One region of the Kocuria rhizosphaerae genome, then DNA from elsewhere that is predicted to be linked to it. Evidence: riboswitches for the same ligand, from Rfam matches in the RefSeq annotation. Region 1 holds a riboswitch; each other region holds the start of a gene.

What was found. A riboswitch is a leader RNA that binds a small molecule or an ion and turns the genes downstream of it on or off. The one in region 1 is predicted to bind S-adenosylmethionine.
Region 2: linked by a shared signal. The riboswitch ahead of ACH9EU_RS14980 (bifunctional o-acetylhomoserine/o-acetylserine sulfhydrylase) and the one ahead of ACH9EU_RS13765 (PLP-dependent transferase) in region 1 are both predicted to bind S-adenosylmethionine.
Region 3: linked by a shared signal. The riboswitch ahead of ACH9EU_RS12215 (methylenetetrahydrofolate reductase) and the one ahead of ACH9EU_RS13765 (PLP-dependent transferase) in region 1 are both predicted to bind S-adenosylmethionine.

What each region holds. Positions count from the first base shown of each region.
Region 1 is NZ_JBISWL010000115.1:38,446-45,618, forward strand. Features, by position in the region: gene ACH9EU_RS13745 (2-oxo acid dehydrogenase subunit E2) at 1-414, opposite strand, end outside; gene ACH9EU_RS13750 (transketolase C-terminal domain-containing protein) at 417-1,466, opposite strand; gene ACH9EU_RS13755 (thiamine pyrophosphate-dependent dehydrogenase E1 component subunit alpha) at 1,463-2,638, opposite strand; gene ACH9EU_RS13760 (AsnC family transcriptional regulator) at 2,880-3,362, shown strand; SAM riboswitch class IV at 3,438-3,574, shown strand; gene ACH9EU_RS13765 (PLP-dependent transferase) at 3,589-4,932, shown strand; gene ACH9EU_RS13770 (cystathionine gamma-synthase) at 4,941-6,128, shown strand; gene ACH9EU_RS13775 (SRPBCC family protein) at 6,349-6,891, shown strand; gene ACH9EU_RS13780 (rhodanese-like domain-containing protein) at 6,902-7,173, shown strand, end outside.
Region 2 is NZ_JBISWL010000131.1:7,736-14,908, forward strand. Features, by position in the region: gene ACH9EU_RS14960 (DMT family transporter) at 1-423, opposite strand, end outside; gene ACH9EU_RS14965 (RNA-binding S4 domain-containing protein) at 474-716, shown strand; gene ACH9EU_RS14970 (alpha/beta hydrolase) at 700-1,380, opposite strand; gene metX (homoserine O-acetyltransferase MetX) at 1,511-2,689, opposite strand; gene ACH9EU_RS14980 (bifunctional o-acetylhomoserine/o-acetylserine sulfhydrylase) at 2,686-4,065, opposite strand; SAM riboswitch class IV at 4,144-4,259, opposite strand; gene ACH9EU_RS14985 (VOC family protein) at 4,411-5,049, shown strand; gene ACH9EU_RS14990 (CPBP family glutamic-type intramembrane protease) at 5,074-5,853, opposite strand; gene ACH9EU_RS14995 (S9 family peptidase) at 5,931-7,173, shown strand, end outside.
Region 3 is NZ_JBISWL010000106.1:9,416-16,588, forward strand. Features, by position in the region: gene ald (alanine dehydrogenase) at 1-943, shown strand, start outside; gene metE (5-methyltetrahydropteroyltriglutamate--homocysteine S-methyltransferase) at 974-3,409, opposite strand; gene ACH9EU_RS12215 (methylenetetrahydrofolate reductase) at 3,491-4,420, opposite strand; SAM riboswitch class I at 4,489-4,593, opposite strand; gene ACH9EU_RS12220 (YqjF family protein) at 4,747-5,490, opposite strand; gene ACH9EU_RS12225 (glutamate synthase-related protein) at 5,560-7,173, shown strand, end outside.

The DNA of each region.
Region 1 (7,173 bases):
GCCGTAGCCGATGAGCACGCTGCCGGAGCCGGCGTCGTCGTCGGACCCCCCGGAGGAGGTCCCCGCGGTCAGCTCGGGGCCCGAGGACGGGTCGGTCCCGGCCTGCTCCTCCTCGCGGTAGGACTGACCGCCCTTCGGCCCCCCGCCCTCCGGGGCCGGGGTTCCGGCACGGTCTGCGGTGTCCACGGAGATCAGGGGTGCGCCCACGTCGAGGGTCTGCCCGGACGCGCCGTGCAGCTCGTGGACGGTCCCGGCGAAGGGGCAGGGCACCTCCACGGCGGACTTGGCGGTCTCGACCTCCGCGATGGGCTGGTCGACGGCGACGGCGTCGCCCACCCGGACGAGCCAGGTCACGAGCTCGGCCTCGGTCAGGCCCTCGCCGAGGTCGGGGAGGGTGAAGGTCCTCACGGTCATGGTCAGTCCTCCCACTGCAGGTCGTCCACGGCGTCGAGGATGCGGTCGACGCTGGGCAGGTAGTACTCCTCGAGCTTGGGCGCGGGGTACGGGATGTCGAAGCCGGTCACCCGGCGCACCGGTGCGGCCAGGGAGTGGAAGCAGCGCTCCTGCACCCGGGCCACGATCTCCGAGGCCACGGACGCGAAGCCGGGGGCCTCGGCCACGACCACCACGCGGCCGGTCTTCCGCACCGACCCGGCGACCGTTTCGTCGTCGAAGGGCACGAGGGTGCGCAGGTCCACGACCTCCAGCGAGCGGCCCTCCGCCGCCGCGGCGGCGGCAGCGGCCAGGGCGGTGGGCACGGAGGGCCCGTAGGTCAGGATCGTCACGTCGTCCCCGGGTCGGGCGACGACGGCGCGGCCCTCCCGGCGCCCGTGCGTACCCTGCTCGTAGCGGTCCCGGAGCTCGGCCAGGTCGGCCGGGGCCTTGGACCAGTAGAGCTTCTTGGGCTCGAAGAACACCACGGGGTCCTCCGAGTCGACCGCCTCGCGGAGCATGAGGTAGGCGTCCTCCACGGTGGCCGGGGTGAAGACCTTCAGGCCGGGGGTGTGGGCGTAGTAGGCCTCCGAGGAGTCGCAGTGGTGCTCCACGCCGCCGATCCCGCCGGCGTACGGGATGCGGATGACGATGGGCAGGGTCACGGCACCGCGGGTGCGGTTGTGCATCTTCGCGATGTGCGAGGCGATCTGCTCGAACGCCGGATAGGCGAAGGCGTCGAACTGCATCTCGATCACCGGGCGCATCCGGTTCATGGCCATGCCCACGGCCATGCCGGCGATCCCGGACTCGGCCAGCGGGGTGTCGAAGCAGCGGGTGCGGCCGAAGCGCTCGGTGAGCCCGTCGGTGATCCGGAAGACGCCGCCGAGGGTGCCGACGTCCTCGCCGAAGACGACGACGTCGGGGTCGGCGGCCATCGCGTCGGCCAGGGCGGTGTTGAGGGCCTGGGCCAGGGTCACCGGCTTCGCGGCCGGGGCGCCGGCGGGCGGGGCGGGGGCTTCGAGGGTGCTCACTTCTCGGTCTCCTCTCGGGCGAGCTCGTCGGCCAGGAAGCGCTCCTGCTCGGCGAGCTGCGGGGTCTGCTCGGCGTGGACGTGGCGGAAGAGCTCGAGCGGGTCGATCCGCACCTCGGCGTTCATCCCGTCCCGCAGGGTCGTGGCGACCTCCTCGGCGCGCGCGGCGATGCGCCGCTCCGCGTCGTCCTCGAGCACGCCCTGCGCGTCCAGGTAGGCGCGCATCCGAGTGACCGGGTCCTTCGCGATCCACTCCTGCACCTCGGCGTCGTCCCGGTAGCGCGTGGCGTCGTCGGCGTTGGTGTGGGCCTGCATGCGGTAGGTGTGGGCCTCCACGAGGAGGGGCTCGGACTCGGAGCGGGCGAGGTCGACCGCCCGGCGCAGGGCCGCGAGCAGGGCCACGAGGTCGTTGCCGTCCACGCGCTCGCCCGCCATGCCGTAGCCGACGGCCTTGTGGGCCAGCGTCGGGGCCGCGGACTGCTGGGCCAGCGGCACGGAGATCGCGTAGCCGTTGTTCTGCACGAAGAACACCACCGGCAGCTTGAACACCGCCGCGAAGTTGAGGGCCTCGTGGAAGTCGCCCTCGCTGGTCGCGCCGTCCCCGCACATCGCCAGGACCACGGTGTCCTCACCGCGCAGCTTGGCGGCATGGGCCACCCCGACCGCGTGCAGCAGCTGCGTGGTCAGGGGCGTGGACTGGATGCCCACGTGGCGCTCGTGGGGGTCGTAGCCGCTGTGCCACTCGCCGCGGAAGATCGCCATGGCCTGCAGGGGGTCCACCCCCCGCGTCATGACCGCCACGGTGTCCCGGTAGGTCGGGAACAGCCAGTCGCCCTCGTGCAGGCACAGGGCCGCGGCGACCTGGCAGGCCTCCTGGCCGTGGCTGGACGGGTAGACCGCCATCCGGCCCTGGCGCACCAGTGCGGAGTTCTGGTCGTTGACCCGGCGGCCGACCACGAGCCTCTCGTAGGCCTCCAGCAGCACGTCCTCGGGCGGCAGCGGGTACTCGTGGCCGGGCTCGGTGCCCTGCTCGGCGGGAGGCAGGAGGCGTCCGGACGGGTCGACCATCCGGATCTCGCCGCGGGCCGGGAGCATGTACTGCTCCGGTGTGATCCCGAAGCGCTGGGAGGCCCGGAGGATGGGGTCCCCGGGGGTCTCGACGGTCTGGCTCATGGTGTCCCCTCGGTCGGTCCCGCCCGGGTCCCGGAGCCGGGACGGCAGGAGGGCGGGTTCTGCTCTGTCCGCCAAGTATGGGAACAGGAACGCCTTCGTATCCAGGGCACGGCAGAAGTGCAGAAAAGTGGAGTCATGGACGCAATTGCGGTGGACGAAATGCTCTAGTGTGGCCTGGAGCACATGCGTTCGTCCGTTCCGGTCGGGACGCAGGTCCGGACCGCACCCGAAGGAGCTCCCCGTGCCCTCCACGCCCGTCCCGCTGGACGAGACCGACCGCAGGATCCTCTCCGAGCTCACCCGGGACGCCCGCCAGTCGGTGACCGCGATCGCCGCGGCGGTGCACGTCTCGCGGGCGCACGCCTACGCCCGCATCAACCGGCTCCGGGACGAGGGCGTCATCCTGCGCTACAGCGCGGTGGTCGACCCGGTGCGCGCGGGGCTGCAGGCCTCCGCCTACGTGACGCTCAAGCTCCAGCAGAACACCTGGCGGGACCTCTGTGCGCAGCTGCAGGCCATTCCGGCGGTGCACCACATCGCCCTGGTCGGCGGCACCTTCGACGTGATGCTCCTCGTGCGGGCGGTGGACACCGTCCACCTGCGCCAGGTGATCTTCGAGCACATCCAGCAGCTGCCCGGCGTCGTGGACACCCAGACGTTCCTGGTCTTCGAGGACGTCGACACGAGCGCGTCGTACTCGGGGGCGTCGTACTCGGGCGGATGACGTCATGATCCGTCACGGGCGTCATCTTGCGTCGCGGTGGGACACCCGGGAGCGGCGCGCTTACTGTTGATCCAGCTTCACGAGACGTGACCGCCAAGCTCCGACTTGGTCACGCACCAACCCCATGCTCAGTGGGTGGTTCGGATGAGGAAGCGGCCTGCATCCTCCGCGGCGAGCCCGCCGCGGCCGACCGGTGCGGGTAAGAGCAAGCAGCAGGAGCATCGCCTTGTCCCTCCCCGTGACCCAGCACGACGTGGCCGACCACGACCTCGCCACCCGCCAGATCCACGCGGGCACCCAGGACGTCGTCACGCAGCGCACCCTGACGGTGCCGATCTACCAGTCCGCGGCGTACGAGTTCCCCGACTACGAGGCCGCGAAGCACATGTTCGCGCAGACGCGGCCCGGCTTCACCTACACCCGCACGGGCAACCCGACCGTCAGCGTGCTCGAGCAGCGCATCGCCGATCTCGAGGGCGGCACGGGCGCGGTGGCCACCGGCTCCGGGCAGTCGGCCGTCGCCGTCGCGCTGCTGGCCCTGCTCGGCCAGGGCGAGGACAAGCACCTCGTGGCCTCCGAGAAGCTCTACGGCGGCACCGTGGACCTGCTCACCGACTCGTTCGCCGACCTCGGCGTCGAGGTGGACTTCGTGGACCCGACCACCCCGGGCGAGTGGGCCGCGGCGGTCCGCCCGGACACCCGGGCGTTCCTGCTCGAGTCCATCGGCAACCCGCTGGCCACCCTCCCGGACCTGCCCGGGATCGCCGACGTCGCCCGGGCCGCCCGGGTGCCCGTCGTCGTCGACAACACGGTCGCGTCCCCGGCCCTGTACCGCCCGTTCGAGAAGGGCGCGGACATCGTCGTGCACTCGGCCACCAAGTTCCTGGGCGGCCACGGCAACTCCCTCGCCGGCGCCGTGGTGGACGGGGGGACGTTCGACTGGAGCGCGCAGCCCGGGAAGTGGCCCCAGTTCACCGTGGCCCGCGCCCGGTGGGGCGGCCGGAGCCTCGTGGACCGCTGCGCCGGCGCGAGCCCCTACCTGCACCTGGTCCGCGCGAAGTACGTCCACGACCTCGGGACCACGCTGTCCCCGTTCAACGCGAGCCAGATCATCCAGGGCATCGAGACCCTGGACCTGCGCGTGGCCCGCCACACCGCCTCCGGACTCGCGGTCGCCGAGTTCCTGGCCGGCCACCCCGCCGTCGCCCGGGTGCACCACCCGGGAGTGCCCGGTGACCCCGGCGCCGGGATCGCGGCCCGCGACTTCCCGCGCGGCACCGGGTCCGTGTTCTCCTTCGACCTCGCCGCCCCCGACGACGCCGTGGGGCCGTTCATCGACAGCCTCCGGCTGTTCAAGCTGGTCGCCAACATCGGCGACACCCGCAGCCTCGTCGTCCACCCGGCGGCCATGACGCACTGCCGGCTGACGCCCGAGCAGCGGATCGCCGGCGGGATCGCCGAGACCACGATCCGGCTCTCGATCGGCCTCGAGTCCCCCGAGGACCTCGTGGCAGACCTCCGCCAAGCCCTCGACCGCGTCCTCGAGACCACCTCGACCCCCGGGAAGTGAGCCGCGACATGACCTCCACCGCACCGCACCGCGTCCGCACGCGCGGTTTCACGACGACCGCCGTCCACGCCGGTCAGGCGCCGGACCCCCTGACCGGGGCAGTGATCCCGCCCATCTACCAGACCTCCACGTTCGCCCAGGACGGGATCAACGTCCTGCGCGCCGGGCACGAGTACTCCCGCGGCTCGAACCCCACCCGCGGCGGCTTCGAGGAGCAGCTCGCCGCGCTCGAGCACGGTGAACGGGCGTTCGCCTTCGCTTCCGGGATCGCTGCGGAGGACGCCCTGCTGCGGGCCGTGCTCAGACCGGGGGAGCACGTCGTGCTCGGCGCCGACGGCTACGGCGGCACGAACCGGCTGATCACCAAGGTCCTCGCCCCGTGGGACGTGGCCTCCACGCCCGTGGACATCACCGACCTCGACGCCGTGGCCGCCGCCCTCCGCCCGGGCGCCACCCGCGTGCTGTGGCTCGAGACGCCGTCCAACCCCCTGCTCGGCATCGCCGACGTCGCGGCGTGGGCGCAGCTCGCCCACGACGCCGGGGCGCTGCTGGTCGTCGACAACACCTTCGCCTCCCCGTACCTGCAGAACCCGCTGCTGCTCGGCGCGGACGCCGTGGTGCACTCCACCACGAAGTACATCGGCGGGCACTCCGACGTCCTCGGCGGCGCCGTGGTCGTGGGCGCGGCCGAGTGGCGCGGAGCGCCGCTGGCCGAGACGGTCGCGTTCCAGCAGTTCGCGGCCGGGGCCGTGGCCGGTCCCCAGGACAGCTACCTCGCGGCCCGCGGGCTGAAGACCCTGAGCCTGCGGATGGAACGGCACCAGGAGAGCGCGCAGCGGATCGCGGAGTGGCTGCTCGGCCGCCCCGAGGTCACCCAGGTCCTCTACCCGGGGCTGCCGGAGCACCCGGGCCACGACCTGGCCGCCGCGCAGATGCGCGGGTTCGGCGGCATGGTCTCCTTCCGCCTCGCCGGGGGAGAGGCGGCGGCCCGTGCCGCGGCGGAGGGCACGCGGCTCTACGCGCTGTCCGTGAGCCTGGGAGGGGTCGAGTCCCTCGTCTGCTACCCGTCCGAGATGACGCACGCCACCGTCCGGGGCACCGCGCTGGCCGTCCCCGTGGACCTGGTGCGGCTCTCCGTGGGGATCGAGGACGTCGAGGACCAGCTGGAGGACCTCGAGCGGGCGCTGACCGCCTGATCGGCCGGTCCTGCCCGGCGGTCCCCGGCGCCGCCGGCTCGGCGTCCGGGCGCCACGGGGTCAACGGGGTCAACGGGGTCAACGGGCACAGCGTCGCCCGGACCCATGCCGTGGTCGAGGTGCCGGGCCTCGGTCCTGTCGCGGCCGGGGCGGAACCGTTCCACTGGGGAGACGCCCCGAACGGCGACCCCTGCATTCCTCGGACCACCGAGGAGGCCCGATGACCGAAGACGAGGCCGAGGGTCTCGAGCTGCGGCTGGAGCGCGTCCTGGACGCCCCCCGCTCGGTGGTGTGGCGCTGCTGGACGGATCCCGCACTGCTGGAGCAGTGGTTCGGCCCCCGGTCCTGGACGACCGAGGTGAAGACCCTGGAGCCGCGTCCCGGGGGAACGTCCCACATCGTCATGCGCGGGCCGGGCGGCGAGCTGTCCGACGGCGTCGCGGTGTTCCTGGACGCCGTTCCGCAGCGGCGGCTGGTGTTCACCAACGCCTTCGCCCCGGGCTGGATCCCCGCCGGCCGGCCCGCGGTCGTGCCGTTCATGACGACGGTCGTCGACCTGTCCGACGCGGACGGCCGGACCCGCCACGTCGTGCGCGCCCTCCACTGGACCGAGGAGGACAGGGACCGGCATGCGGAGATGGGCTTCCACGACGGCTGGGCACAGGCGACGGACCGGCTCCAGGACCTCGTCCGGACGCTCGGACACGGCCCCGCGGACGACCGGATCCGGCACCTGGGGGACATCGACGGCGACACGTCCTAGTCTGAGGCCCATGGACCCCAGCATCCCTGCCGACGACGCCACCGCCCCGCTCGAGCTCCCCGGGCCCGTGGTGAGCACGGGGTGGCTGGCCGAGCACCGCGACGACCCCCGGCTGGTGCTCGTGGATGCCAGCTCTGTCATGAACCGCGCCGACGAGGCCGTCCCCGGCGCCCTGCTCCTGGACCTCGACGGTCCCTTCTCGGACCCGTCCTCGGAGCTGCCGCACACGATGCCCTCCGCCGAGCGGCTGACCGCGGCGGCCCGGTCGCTGGGCATCCGCCG
Region 2 (7,173 bases), on a different contig from region 1:
CCGCACCCCGCCGGGACCGACCCCCCACCGGTCCACCGCCAGCCCGCCCACGGACTGTCCCACCACCACCGCCAGGAGCAGCACGGAGACCCCGAGCGTCTCGACGGTGCGGGTCTGGGCGAACACGAACACCGCGCCGACGAGGCCCGCGAGCAGGAACCACCACCGCAGTCCGCCGTCCCGCAGCCCGTCCACGAGCCGCCGCGCACCGTTGCGGCCCCGTCGGGTGAGCACCCCGGCCGCGCTCACCACCACCAGGCCCACGACGACGGCGGTGAACGCCGCCGTGACGGGATCGCCCAGGGAGGTGCCGAGCACGCCGTTGATCCGGGACTGGACGGCCAGGAGCGAGCCGGCCAGCACGGCCAGGACCGGTCCGAGCACGGCGAGGATCCGGGGGACGGGAAGCTCGGGTGCGGGCACGGGCCCAGCCTAGATCGTGTCCCGGCGGTCGCGCCTGGGACAATGGGCCCATGACCCCTCCGCAGCAGCCCGATGCCCACGACGACCTGCCCATCCGCGACGACATGATCCGGCTCGGCCAGGCCCTCAAGCTGGCCAATCTCGCCGAGGACGGCGCCCACGCCCGCGGGCTCGTCGAGGGCGGCGAGGTCACGGTCAACGGCGAGGTCGAGACGCGCCGAGGGCGTCAGCTGCACCCCGGCGACGTCGTCGCCGCGGGCGGCGCCGCGGTCCGGATCACCGCCGGGGGCTGACCGCCCCGTCCCCGAGGACCACGTGGTCGAGGTACTCCCGCACGTGGCCGAGCTCCTGCTGGCTGATGCCGTGGCCCACGCCGGTGTACTGCACCTTCATGACGTCGGCGTGCTCGAGCATCCACTCCGCGGTGGCGTCCACCATCTCCTGCGGGATGACGGGGTCCTGCGGGTCCCGGCCCCAGAACATGCGCAGCGGGCGTTCCCGGAGCCGGTCGTCGGCGAAGAGCCGGTGCTCGCCGGGCACCACGAAGCCGGACAGGCCGACCACGGCGTCGATCTCCCCGGGCATGTGCCGGGCCAGGGAGGTGGCCATGGCCATGCCCTGCGAGAAGCCCAGCAGCGTCGTGCTCGAGTGCTGCGCGGCGATCTCCCGCAGCCACGCGGCCACGGGCTCGACGGCCTCCGCGACGCGGTCCAGGGAGAAGCTCAGGTCCGCGGCCAGGGGGAACCACTGGTAGCCCATCTGGGCCGGCTGCGGCGCACGCACGGACGCCACGCTGAACTCGCGCGGCAGCGAGGGCACGAGCGCCATCAGGTCGCGCTCGTGGGACCCGTACCCGTGCAGGAGCACGAGCAGCGGCGTGCCGGGACGGGCGTCGGCGTCGTTGCTCCAGACGGTGAAGGGGGCGGCGGGTCCGGTGGAGGTGGTGTCCTGGGTCATGGGTCCAGTCTGCCATCCGACCCGCCGGGGGCGGGCGCGCCGCCCGCACGGCCCCGGGCGCGGCCCGGCTGGAGGAGGCTCCGGCCGCGGTCCGACGGCCGTCGCCGTGCGGGCCGGGGGCGGGACCGCCTCAGTCGCCGCGCAGCACGGTCTCCCGCAGGAGCCTCCCCAGCTGCACCGACTCGATGAGGAAGCCGTCGTGCCCGGAGCGGGAGGACAGCGTGTGCCGGCGGACCGTGCCCGGCAGGGCCGCGGCCAGGAGGTCGGACTCGTGGGGCAGGTACAGCCGGTCCGAGTCGACCGCGGCCACCAGCCACTCGCACGAGGCCACCGAGAGGGCCTCCTCGACCGTGCCCCGGCCCCGCGCGACGTCGTGGGACATGAGCGCCTCGTTGACGGCCAGGTAGCTGTTGGCGTCGAAGCGGCCGGCGAGCTTGGACGCCTGGTGGTCGAGGTAGCTCTCCACCTGGTAGCGGCCGCGGCCGTCCGCGTGGGTGCCGATCACCTGCTCGTCCGTCTGGGGGGCCCGGCCGAACCTGTCGTGGAGCTCGGCGGCCGAGCGGTAGGTGATGTGCGCGATCCGCCGGGCGAGTCCCAGCCCGGCGATCGGCGGCGGACCGTCGTAGTAGTCCCCGCCACGGAAGTGGGGGTCCTGGCGGATCGCCAGGTTCTGCGCCTGGCCCCACGCGATCTGCTCCGCGCTGGACTGCGCGCACGCCGCGACCACGGCGCACGCCAGGACCCGGTCCGGGTGGGTCACGGCCCACTCCAGCGCACGGGCCCCGCCCATGGACCCGCCGAGCACCAGGCGCCAGGAGTCGATCCCGAGGACGTCCGCCAGGGCCGCCTCGGCGTGCACGGAGTCCCGCACCGTCACGAGGGGGAAGCGGGAACCCCAGGGCCGGCGCTCGGGGTCCACGCTCGCCGGCGCCGGGGTGGCCGGGCCCGTGGAGCCGTAGCAGCCCCCCACGATGTTGGCGCACACCACGAAGTACCGGTCGGTGTCCAGGGCGGCCCCGGGACCGATCAGCCCCTCCCACCAGCCGGGACTGAGCGCCGCGATGCGCTCGGCCTCCGTGGCGCCGGGGCGCGCCCGGCCGGCGGCCACGTGGGTGTCCCCGGTGAGGGCGTGCTCCACGAGCACGGCGTTGGAGCCGTCCGGGGCCAGGGTCCCCCACGTCTCGTAGGCGAGCCGGACCTCGGGCAGCCGGAAGCCCGACTCGAGCTCCAGCGTGCCGATCTCGGCGTGCCGGGGCACGCCGTCCTCCCGGACGTCGGACCCGGCGTCGGCGCCCCGCACCACCGTCACGCCCGCTCCTGCCCCCTGCACGCGGCCGCGGCCGCGAATCCCAGCTCGAGGTCCGCCAGGATGTCCTCGACGTTCTCGAGGCCCACGGAGAGCCGGACGAAGCCGGGCTCCACGCCGGCGGCCAGCTGCTCCTCCGGCAGCAGCTGGCTGTGGGTCGTGGACGCCGGGTGGATCACGAGCGAGCGGACGTCCCCGATGTTCGCCACGTTCGAGTGCAGCGACAGCGCGTCGACGAACGCGGCGCCGGCCTCGCGTCCGCCGTCGAGCACGAAGCCGACGATCGAGCCGGCCCCGCGGGGCGCGTACTTCCGCGCGCGCTCGTGCCACGGCGAGGACTCGAGGCCGGCCCAGGACACGGAGCGCACGTCCTCGCGCGCCTCGAGCCGGCGGGCCACCGTCCCGGCGTTGGCCACGTGGCGTTCCATGCGCAGGGACAGGGTCTCGATGCCCTGCTCGATGAGGAAGGCGTTGAACGGCGAGATCGCCGAGCCGAGGTCGCGCAGGAGCTGGACCCTGGCCTTGAGGACGTAGGAGAGGTTCACGCCGAACACGCCGTCGGCCCCGAGCGTCTCCGCGTAGACGAGGCCGCCGTAGGACTCGTCGGGCTCGTTGAAGCCGGGGAAGCGCTCCGGGTACCGGCCGTAGTCGAAGTTCCCGGAGTCCACGATCACGCCGCCGATGGCCGTGCCGTGCCCGCCCAGGAACTTGGTCGCCGAGTGCACCACGACGTCCGCTCCCCAGCGCAGCGGCTGGACGAGGTACGGGGTCGCGACCGTGTTGTCCACGATCAGCGGCACCTCGTTCTCGTGGGCGATCCCGGCGACCGTCTCGATGTCCAGGACGTCGTTTCGCGGGTTGGGGATGGTCTCCGCGTAGAAGGCCTTGGTGTTCGGCCGCACGGCGCGCCGCCACGCCTCGGGGTCGTCCGGGTCGTCCACGAAGGTCGTGTCGATGCCGAGCTTGGCCAGGGTGAACTTGAAGAGGTTGAAGGTCCCGCCGTAGAGGCTGGGGCTGGCCACCACGTGGTCCCCCGCTCCGGCGACATTGAGCACGGCGAACGTCGTGGCCGACTGCCCGGCGCTGAGCATGAGGGCCCCGACACCGCCCTCGAGCGCAGCGATGCGCTTCTCCACGACCTCCGTCGTGGGGTTCCCGATCCGGGTGTAGATCGGGCCGAGCTCCGCGAGCGCGAACCGGTCGGCGGCCGCCCGGGCGTCCGGGAAGACGAACGACGTCGTCTGGTGGATCGGCAGCGCCCGCGAGCCGGTGACGGGGTCGGGGCTCTGGCCCGCGTGGATCTGCTGGGTCTCGAACGCCCACCCGGACGGGTTCTCGGGAGTGGGGTGCTGCGCCGGGGAGGCGGTGGACTCGGGCATGCCGTGAGCTCCTTGCGGAAGGTCAGGGGTCCGGTCGCCGACCGTGGTGGTGCGGCCGTTCGACGGCCGGGCACCGGGGACCCGCGCTTGCTCGCTCGCCGGTCGCGAGGAGCCTGGTCTTCACCCAGGGCACCCCACCGCGGTGGAGGGTTGCCGGCCAGCTAGCTGGGGCTTGCACGCTGGCGCTCATGACCTGGACAGCATTCTCCGGATTCGGGCGACGCGGCGTCAAGCCGGGGCCGTTCCCGGCCGTGCGGACACGGCGCGGAACACCCGTCCCGTCGCCGGAACGGACGGCCCGCGACCGATTTGGAGACCAAACTCACACGGTGCCACGATGAGCCCATGAGAGTCGACCACGTGTCCTACGCCTGCCGCCCGGAGGGCCTGGAGGCGACCACCGAGGCCATCGCCGACCAGCTGGGCATCGAGCCCGTCAAGGGCGGTGTGCACCCACGGTTCGGCACCCGCAACATGATTCTCCCGCTCACCGGCCGCCAGTACGTCGAGGTCGTCGAGGCCCTCGAGCACCCGGCCGCCGAGAAGGCGCCCTTCGGACAGGCCGTGCGCGCCCGCTCCGCCGCGGGCGGCGGCTGGCTCGGCTGGGTCGTCGAGGTGGACGACCTCGCCCCCTTCGAGCGGCGGCTCGGTCGCCGGGCCGTGCCCGGCCAGCGCGTGTTCCCGGACGGCCGGGTCCTGGAGTGGCACCAGATCGGCGTGAAGGGCCTGATCGCCGACCCACAGCTGCCGTTCATGGTGCACTTCGACTCCGACCCGCAGATGCACCCCTCCCAGGCCCGGATCACGGACGTTTCGCTCCAGGGCATGTGCATCGCCGGCTCGCGGGACCGGGTCACGGAGTGGCTGGGCGCCCCCGTGGAGACCGCCCTGCAGGACCTCGACGTCGAGTGGCGCTATCCGGACGGGACGCCCGGCCTGCTCGCGGTCGCCTTCGACACCCCGGACGGCCGCGTGACCATCTGAGCGTCCGGGGCGGGCACGTGCGGCTCAGCCCAGGAACCAGGCGGTGCCGACGAACGCCGCGGCGTCGAGCAGGAAGTGCGCGACGACGAGCGGCATGACCCGCCCGGTGCGCCGGTAGAGCTCCGCGAACACGAGACCCATCACCACGTTGCCCAGGAACGGGCCGATCCCCTGGTAGAGGTGGTAGCTGCCCCGGAACAGGGCCGTGACCACCAGCACCACCGGCCAGCGCCACCCGATGCGGGTCAGCCGGTCGGTGAGGAAGACGACCACCACGACCTCCTCGAGGAGCGAGTGGCGCAGCGCCGAGAGCAGCAGCACCGGGACCGTCCACCAGTGCGCGTCGAGACCGGACGTGGTCACCGTGGCCGTGACGCCCAGGGCCCGGCCCGCACCGTAGAGGGCAAGTGTGCCCAGTCCCATGACCAGGAACAGCAGGGCCCCCAGCCCGAGGTCCGGGACCGGCATCCGGGCGTCCAGGCCGACCCGGCGGCGGACGCTGCGCACCGCGCCCGCCGAACCGGCGAGCAGGTACAGCGCGAGCAGGACCGGGACGAGGTCCAGCGCGATGCCCGTGAGCTGGCGGACCAGGTCGAACAGCGGCTGCAGGCTCAACGGCGGGTTCATGGTCGTCCGCGCCTCGGACAGGGGGCCCCGGGCCAGGTCCTCGGACAGCGAGATCACCGCGTACAGGGCCGAGGCGCCCAGCGACACGCCCAGCACCAGGAGGATCTGCACCCACAGGTCGGCGCGGGTCGAGGCGAAGGCGGGTGGACGCGGAGCCCGGTGGGAGGGGGTGCTCATGCCGCCATTCTGGCACCGGGCGCCCGTCGGGCCCGTCCCGGGGAGGAGTCCCGCCGCGCTTCCCTAGGATGGGACCCATGACTTCGCTTCCTCCCCCGACCCGCCGGCAGCCCGTCGAGCGGTCGTTCCACGGCCACGTGTTCTCCGACCCGTACGAGTGGATGCGGAACAAGGAGGACCCCGGGGTGCTGGCCCACCTCACGGCCGAGAACGACCACGCGGAGGCCAGGACCGCCCACCTCGCGGGACTGCGCGAGACGCTCTTCCAGGAGATCCGGGGCCGCACGCAGGAGACGGACCTGTCCGTGCCCAACCGCCGCGGGAACTGGTGGTACTTCTCCCGGACCGTCGAGGGCGGGGCGCACCAGGTCTTCTGCCGCGTGCCGGCGCCCGTCACGGGCGACGTCCTGAGCGACTGGACCCCGCCGGTCGTCGAGCCGGGCGCCACCATGGCCGGCGAGCAGGTGCTCCTCGACGCGAACGCCGAGTCCGCCGCGCACGAGTTCTACTCCCTCGGCAGCTTCGACGTCTCCGAGGACGGGCAGCTGCTCGCGTGGGCGGAGGACGTCACCGGCGACGAGCGCTTCACGCTGCGGATCCGCGACCTCACCACGGGGGTCCTGCTGGACGACGAGATCCCCGGCACGTTCTACGGCTCCTTCCTCTCCCCGGACTCGCGTGCCGTCTACTACGTCGTGGTGGACGAGACCTGGCGGCCCCACCAACTGCGCCGCCACGTCCTGGGCACCCCGGTGGCCGACGACGTCGTCGTGCACGAAGAACCGGACCCCGGGATGTGGCTGGGCGCGGGGCTGTCCGCCGACCGCCGCCGGCTCGTGGTGGAGGCCACCTGCTCCGAGTACTCCGAGGTGCTCCTCCAACCGCTCGAGGACCCCGCGGCCCCGCTGCAGGTGGTCCTGCCGCGCACCGACCGTGTGCTCTACGAGGCCGAGCCGCTGCTGCTCGAGGGCCGGGAGCAGATCCTGCTCACCCACGACCACGAGGCGCCCAACTCACGGGTCTCCCTCATGGACGCCGGGGAGCTGGGCCGCTCCGTCGCGGACGTGGCGCTGCGCGACGTCGTGCCGGCCTCGGACACGGTGCGCGTCAACGGGTGCGCCGTGACGGCCGGCCACCTGGTGGTCTCCGTCCGCGCGGACACGACGCTGCGGGTCCGGGTCCTGCCGTTGGACGGGCTCGGCACGCCCGCCCAGGCCGTCCCCGTGGAACCGGACTTCCCGGAGGAGCTCTACACCGCGGCCGTCACCGCCGCCGAGCACGACGCCCCCGTGGTCCGGCTCTCCTACACCTCCTTCACGA
Region 3 (7,173 bases), on a different contig from region 1:
CGCCGCGGGGGCCGAGGTGGTCGACCGGGACACGGTGTGGGAGCGGGCCGAGCTGCTGGTCAAGGTCAAGGAGCCCGTGGCGGAGGAGCACGCTCTCCTGCGCCCGGACCTCGTGCTCTTCGCCTACCTGCACCTCGCCGCGAACCGGCCGCTGACCGAGGCGCTCCTCAGGGCCGGGACGACCGCGGTGGCCTTCGAGACCGTGCGCTCCGGCAGGATCCTGCCGCTGCTGCAGCCGATGTCCGAGATCGCCGGCCGGCTCGCCGCGCAGTCCGCCGCCCACCACCTGCAGTCCAACGCCGGCGGGCCCGGTCTGCTCATGGGCGGGGTGCCCGGCGTCGCGGCGGCGAAGGTCGTCGTGATCGGCGGCGGCGCCGTGGGGACCCAGGCGGCGCTCGCCGCGGTCGGGCTGATGGCGGACGTCACGGTGCTGGACGCCGACGGCGCACGGATCCGGGAGCTGACCGACCTGATGGGCCACCGGGCGCGCGTGCTGATGAGCGACGAGCACGTCCTCGAGGACGAGATCACCGGGGCGCACCTGGTGATCGGAGCCGTGCTCGTCCCCGGCGCGGCGGCGCCGAAGCTCGTGCGCCGGGAGCACCTGGCGACGCTGCACGACCGTGCCCTGCTGGTGGACGTGGCCATCGACCAGGGCGGGTGCTTCGAGACCTCCCGTCCCACCACGTACGACGACCCGACGTTCGAGGTCGACGGGATCACCCACTACTGCGTCACCAACATGCCCGGTGTGGTGCCGCGCACCGCGACGCGGGCCCTGGCCAACGCCACGGCCCCCTACGTGCGGCGGCTGGCCCGGGACCCCCGGCAGGCCCTGGCCGAGGACCCGGGGTTCGGCGCGGGGCTCAACGTGGCGGAGGGCGGCATCCGTCACGCCGGGGTGGCGCAGGCCTTCCCGGACCTCCCGGCGGACCTGGACTGAGCGACCGCGCGTCAGGTGGTGGGTCCGGGATCAGCCGTGCTGGACGATCAGCGGCACACCGGCCTCCCGCGCCCCGTCGGCCGACCCGTCGAGGCCCTCGCGGGCGGTCCGGGCCGCCGCCACGAGGTGGACCAGCGAGGCCTTCGTCTCCTCGTAGCCGCGGGTCTTCAGCCCGCAGTCCGGGTTGACCCAGAGGGTGCGCGCCGGCACGTGCTGGAGGGCCCGGCCGAGCAGCTGCTCGACCTCCTCCTGGGAGGGCACCCGCGGGGAGTGGATGTCCCACACGCCCGGACCGATGCCCCGGGAGAAGCCGGCGGCCTCGAGGTCCGTGAGCACCTCCATCCGGGAGCGGGCGGCCTCGATCGAGGTGACGTCGGCGTCGAGGCCGTCGATCGCGTCGACCACCTCGCCGAACTCCGAGTAGCACAGGTGGGTGTGGATCTGGGTCTCGTCCCGCACGCCCGAGGTGGCCAGGCGGAAGGAGTCCACGGACCACTCCAGGTAGGCGGGCTGGTCCTCCCGGCGCAGCGGCAGCAGCTCCCGCAGCGCCGGCTCGTCCACCTGGATGATCCCGATCCCGGCGGCCTCGAGGTCCAGGACCTCGTCCCGCAGGGCGAGCGCCACCTGGTTCGCGGTCTCCCCGAGCGGCTGGTCGTCGCGCACGAAGGACCACGCGAGGATCGTCACCGGGCCCGTCAGCATGCCCTTGACCGGCTTGTCGGTCAGGGACTGGGCGTGGCCGATCCACGGGACGGTGATGGCCTCGCCGCGCAGGCCCTCGCCCTCACGGCTGACGTCGCCCCAGAGGATGGAGGGCCGGGTGCAGCGGGACCCGTAGGACTGGACCCAGCCGTGCTCGGTGGTCGCGAAGCCGTCGAGGTGCTCGGCGAAGTACTGCACCATGTCGTTGCGCTCCGCCTCGCCGTGCACGAGGACGTCCAGGCCGAGCTCCTCCTGCAGCCGGACCACCCGCTCGATCTCCTCGCGCAGGAACCGGTCGTAGGCCTCGGGGGTCACGGCGCCGGAGCGGACCTTCGCCCGCTGCGCCCGGACCTCCGGGGTCTGCGGGAAGGATCCGATGGTCGTCGTCGGCAGGAGGGGCAGGGGGCCGGAGGCCGTGAAGGAGCGGCCCTCCTGGGCGGCGCGGCGGACCTCGGCGGGGGCGCGCCCGATCTCGGCGGCGGTCACCGAGGCGGCGCGCTCTCGCACGGCCGCGTCGCGGACGCCGGCGGCGCCCTCCCGGGTGCGGCGGGCCTCGGCGGCCTCGGCCAGCTGCTCCGCCACGGCGTCCCGGCCGGCGGCCAGGCCGCGGGAGAGGGTCACGATCTCGCCGACCTTCTGGTCGGCGAAGGCGAGCCAGCTGCGCAGCACGGGGTCCAGCTGCGTCTCCTCGGCGACGTCGTGGGGGACGTGGAAGAGGGACGTGGAGCTGGCCACGGAGACCTGGGCGCCGGCCCGGGCCAGCTCCTCGAGCTGGTCGAGCCGGCCCGCCAGGTCGGCCCGCCAGATGTTGTGGCCGTCGACGGCGCCCGCCACGAGCACCGCGGCGTCCTCGCCCCGGAAGAGCTCCAGCTCCTCGGCCGTGGGGAGCGCGCCCTTGACGAGGTCCAGGTGCAGGGCCTCGACGCCCGAGCCGGCCAGGGGCCGCAGCAGCGAGCCCGTCGAGCCGTAGGAGGTGGTGACGAACAGCTGCGGGCGCTCGGCCGCGGCGGCCAGCGTCGTGTAGGCCTCGCGCACGGCCTCGGCCAGCCGGTCGGCGGGGACCGGCTGGTCGGCCACGAGGGCCGGCTCCTCGAGCTGCACCCACTCCGCGCCGGCGGCGTCCAGCGCCGCCAGCAGCTCGGCGTACACCGGGAGCACGTCGCCGAGCCGCTGCAGCGGGTCGAAGCCGGCGGGGGCGTCGTCGTCGGCCTTGGCCAGGAGGAGGAAGGAGACGGGGCCCACGAGGACGGGGCGGACGGTGAACCCGTGCTCGGCGGCGCGGCGCACGTCGGCGACGAGACGCTCGGCGGTGGCACGGAAGGGGGTCCGCGGGCCGATCTCGGGGACGAGGTAGTGGTAGTTGGTGTCGAACCACTTGGTCATCTCCAGCGGCGCCCGGCCGGCGTCGCCGCGGGCCAGCACGAAGCTCGCGTCGAGGTCGAGACGGCCCTCGGCGTCGGCCAGGTCGGCGAAGCGGGAGGGCACCGCGCCCAGTGCCACGGTCGTGTCGAGGACCTGGTCGTAGAGGGCGAACTCGGCCGGCAGGGACGAGTCCTGCGCGCCGAGGCCGAGCTCGACGAGACGCCGGTAGGTGGCCAGCTGCAGCTCGGCGGCGGCCGTCTCCAGCTCCTCGCGGGTCGAGCGCCCGGCCCAGTAGGCCTCGAGGGCCTTCTTCAGCTCGCGGCGGCGGCCGATCCGCGGGTAGCCCGTGATCGTGGCCGCGGGGAAGGCGGGGACGGCGGTCGGGGTGGTGGTCGTGCTCATGGAGGTGCTCCTGACGTGTCGTGGATGGTGGTTCGGGAAGGTCTGTGGTTGCCGCGGCCGGCCGGGTGTCCGCGGGGCGGCTCAGGCCGGCAGCAGCCGGGGGAGCGGGGCGGGCTCGTGGGGCGTGCGCGGCAGGTCCACGCGCTCGAGCAGGTCCAGCACCGCCCGGTGCTCGTTGAACGTGTAGAGGTGCAGGCCGGGGGCGCCGGCGTGGAGTGCGGCGCGGCACAGCTCCGCGGCGAACTCCACGCCGGCCCGGTGCCGCGCGTCGGGTCCGGGGGCGTGCTCGAGGGCGGCCTCCAGCGCCGGGTCCGGGGCCATGCCGGCCAGCCGGCAGAGGTTGCGCAGTCGGCGCACGCCGGTCACCGGCATGATCCCCGGGACGATCGGGATCGTGACCCCGGCGGCCCGGGCGGAGTCCAGCAGCTGCTCGTACTCCTCCGGCCGGAAGTAGACCTGCGTGATCGCGAAGTCCGCGCCGGAGTGCTGCTTCGCCAGGAGCACGTCGACGTCGTGCGCCACGGACGGCGACTCCGGGTGCCGGGTGGGGTACGCGGCCACGCCCACCGCCAGCCGGCCGGCGGCGAGGTGCGCCGTGTGACGCCGCTCCACGTCCCGCACGAGCTCCACGAGGTGGGTCGCGAACGGCAGCTCCCCGCGGAACGCCGCGGGGTCCTCCGGCAGGTCCCCGCGCAGCGCCAGCACGCCGCGGACCCCGCGCCGCACGAGCGAGACGACGACGTCCTCCAGCTCCTCCCGTGTGCTCCCGGCGCAGGTGAGGTGCGCGAGCGGCCGGAGGCAGGTGCGGGCCAGGAGGTGGTCGAGCAGCGCCAGGGAGCGGTCCCGCCGCACGGCGTCCCCGCTGTACGTCACGGAGACGTGGTCGGGACGGGTGGGCTCGAGCGCCTGGATGGTCCGCAGCAGCGTCTCGGCGCTCGCCGCGCAGCGCGGCGGGTAGAGCTCGTAGGACAGGGACGGCGGCGCCGTCCGGCCGCTCGGCGTTCGTGTCACGTGTTCCTCCTGGGTCACCCCGAGGGAGGGCGCCAGCCGTCCCGGAACCGGTCCGGGAGGCTGCGACAGCTCCATCGGTCCTGGCGGGAGCACCGTTCCGTCGCCCCGTGCGGGACGGCGGATGGTTGCTGCGGCGTCGACGAGCCAGGTCTCTCGGCCGCTCTGGATAGATGCAAGGACCATTTCAACGGCTCTCCGGCCCGGCGCCAAGTCGGGGTGCCCAGAAGACGTCCCACGCCGAAGTGTGACGCGCCCCGTGTCACACGGCGCAACACGGCAGCCGTCCGTGGGCTCCCGCCGTGGCGCAGACCCGCGGAGCCCGACGCTCAGGCCGTCCGCAGCACCGACGGCCGTCCGAGCCGGGCCCGCACGCCGGGGGAGAACAGCACCGACTCCGGTGGTCCCTCGACCGTCAGGCCGGCCGCCCGGAGGAGCCCGTCCTCGAGGTGGACCGGTCTCGCCGGGTACAGGGGCCACGGCCTGTGGGCCACGGGCACCCACCACGTCGCCCCGGCCGCCCTGTGGTGGGCTCCGAACCGGGCGGTGAGCTCCAGGGACAGCGGATCCTCTGCACGCCGTGCGAGGTCCGGGCGGACCGAGAAGGACGAACGGGCGCCTCCGCGGCGGCGCTCGACCGCATAGCCGCGGACGGGCGCGGGACCTCCTGTCGCCGCGGCGCGGCACCGCGACCAGACGTAGGGGACGCCGGCGGCGCGGGCGCCCAGCACCACGGGAAGGCGCGGGGCGTCCAGGGACAGGAACACGACGCCGCGCGACCCGTCGGGTCCGCGCGAGTACACGCGCACGTTGACCTCGGCGAAGGAGCCCAGGTGGGGGAGGGGGACGACGGTGCCGAGACGTGTGCGGCGCATGCGGAACCCGATGAGACCGACCCAGGCCGATCCGTCGACCACGTCCACCTCCACCCGTGGCGGCAGGTACGGCGCGACGACGGACGGCGGCAGCCGCCAGTGCAGGAAGACGGCGTCCTCCCAGAGCTGGTCCGCCAGATGGGGCCGGGGCAGGGCGTGGCCCCCGGGCCACGGACCGGCTCCGCCGGTTCGGTGCATGGCGCACACCCTACCGCCGGGTGTGCCGTGGATCACGCCGCTGAGGGCGCCGGCGCTACCATCGTCAGCATGATGCGATTCCTGGTCGTGGCGCTGCTCCTCGCACTCGGGGCCGTGGCGCTCCTGGCCGCCTCGCTCGGCTCCGGCGGCTGGTGGCTGCTGGCCGCGGCGGTGCTGGGCCTGCTGGTGGTGGGCGTGTGGGACGTCGTGCAGAAGGAGCACTCGGTCCTGCGGAACTACCCGGTCCTCGGGCACATGCGCTACTTCATGGAGTCCATCCGCCCCGAGATCCAGCAGTACTTCGTCGAGCGCAACTACGACGGCAAGCCCTTCGACCGCGACACCCGGTCCCTGGTCTACGCCCGGGCGAAGGGGACCATGGGGGACAAGGCCTTCGGGACCGAGCGGGACGTGAACCGGATGGGCTACGAGTACCTCCTGCACTCCACCGCCCCGGTGCCACCCCCGGACGAGGCCCCGCGGGTCCGCATCGGCGGGCCGGGGTGCACGCAGCCCTACGACATGTCCCTGCTGAACATCTCCTCGATGAGCTTCGGCTCACTGTCCCGCAACGCCGTCCTGGCCATGAACAAGGGCGCGGCCCTCGGCGGCTTCGCCCAGGAGACCGGCGAGGGCGGGCTCACGGACTACCACCGGGCCCACCCGGCCGACCTGATCTGGGAGATCGGCTCGGGATACTTCGGCACCCGCAACGACGTCGGCGAGTTCGACCCGGAGGAGTTCCGGGAGAAGTCGCGCCTGCCCGAGGTCAAGGCCGTCACCGTCAAGCTCTCCCAGGGCGCCAAGCCCGGTCTCGGCGGCGTGCTGCCGGGGGCCAAGGTCAGCCCGGAGATCGCCCGGGCCCGCGGGGTGCCCGAGGGCGTGGACTGCATCTCCCCGGCCAGCCACAGCGCCTTCACCACGCCCCGGGAGCTGATGCGCTTCATCGGACGGCTGCGGGAGCTCTCCGGCGGCAAGCCGATCGGCTTCAAGCTGTGCGTGGGGTCCCGGGTGGACGTGCTGGGCATGTGCAAGGCCATGCTGGAGGAGGACGTGGCACCGGACTACATCATCGTGGACGGCAACGAGGGCGGCACGGGGGCGGCGCCCCTGGAGTACCAGGACCACGTGGGCACCCCGCTGACCGAGGGCCTGATGCTGGTGAACAACGCCCTGGTCGGCGTCGGGCTGCGGCCGCCGATCAAGCTGGGGGCGGCCGGCAAGGTGGCCTCCGGCTCGGACGTCGTCAAGCGGATGATCCAGGGCGCGGACTTCACCATGAGCGCCCGGGCCATGATGATGGCCACCGGCTGCATCCAGGCCCAGAAGTGCCACACCAACAAGTGCCCCGTGGGCGTCGCCACCCAGAACGAACGGCTCATGCGCGCCCTGGACGTGGCGGACAAGGGCGAGCGCGTGCACCTGTACCACCGGGCCACGGTCCGCGAGGCGGTGCAGATCATGTCCTCGATGGGCTGCGGCGACATGCGCGAGCTCTCCCCGCACATGCTGCGGCGTCGGATCGACCACCTCACCACCCGCTCCTACGCCCACATCTACAACTGGATGGAGCCGGGGGAGCTGCTCAGGGCGCCGCCACGGACCTGGGCGGAGGACTGGGAGCTGGCGGACCCCGACCACTTCGGTCTCTACCGCCCGGGCCCGGGCAAGATCGAGCAGCGC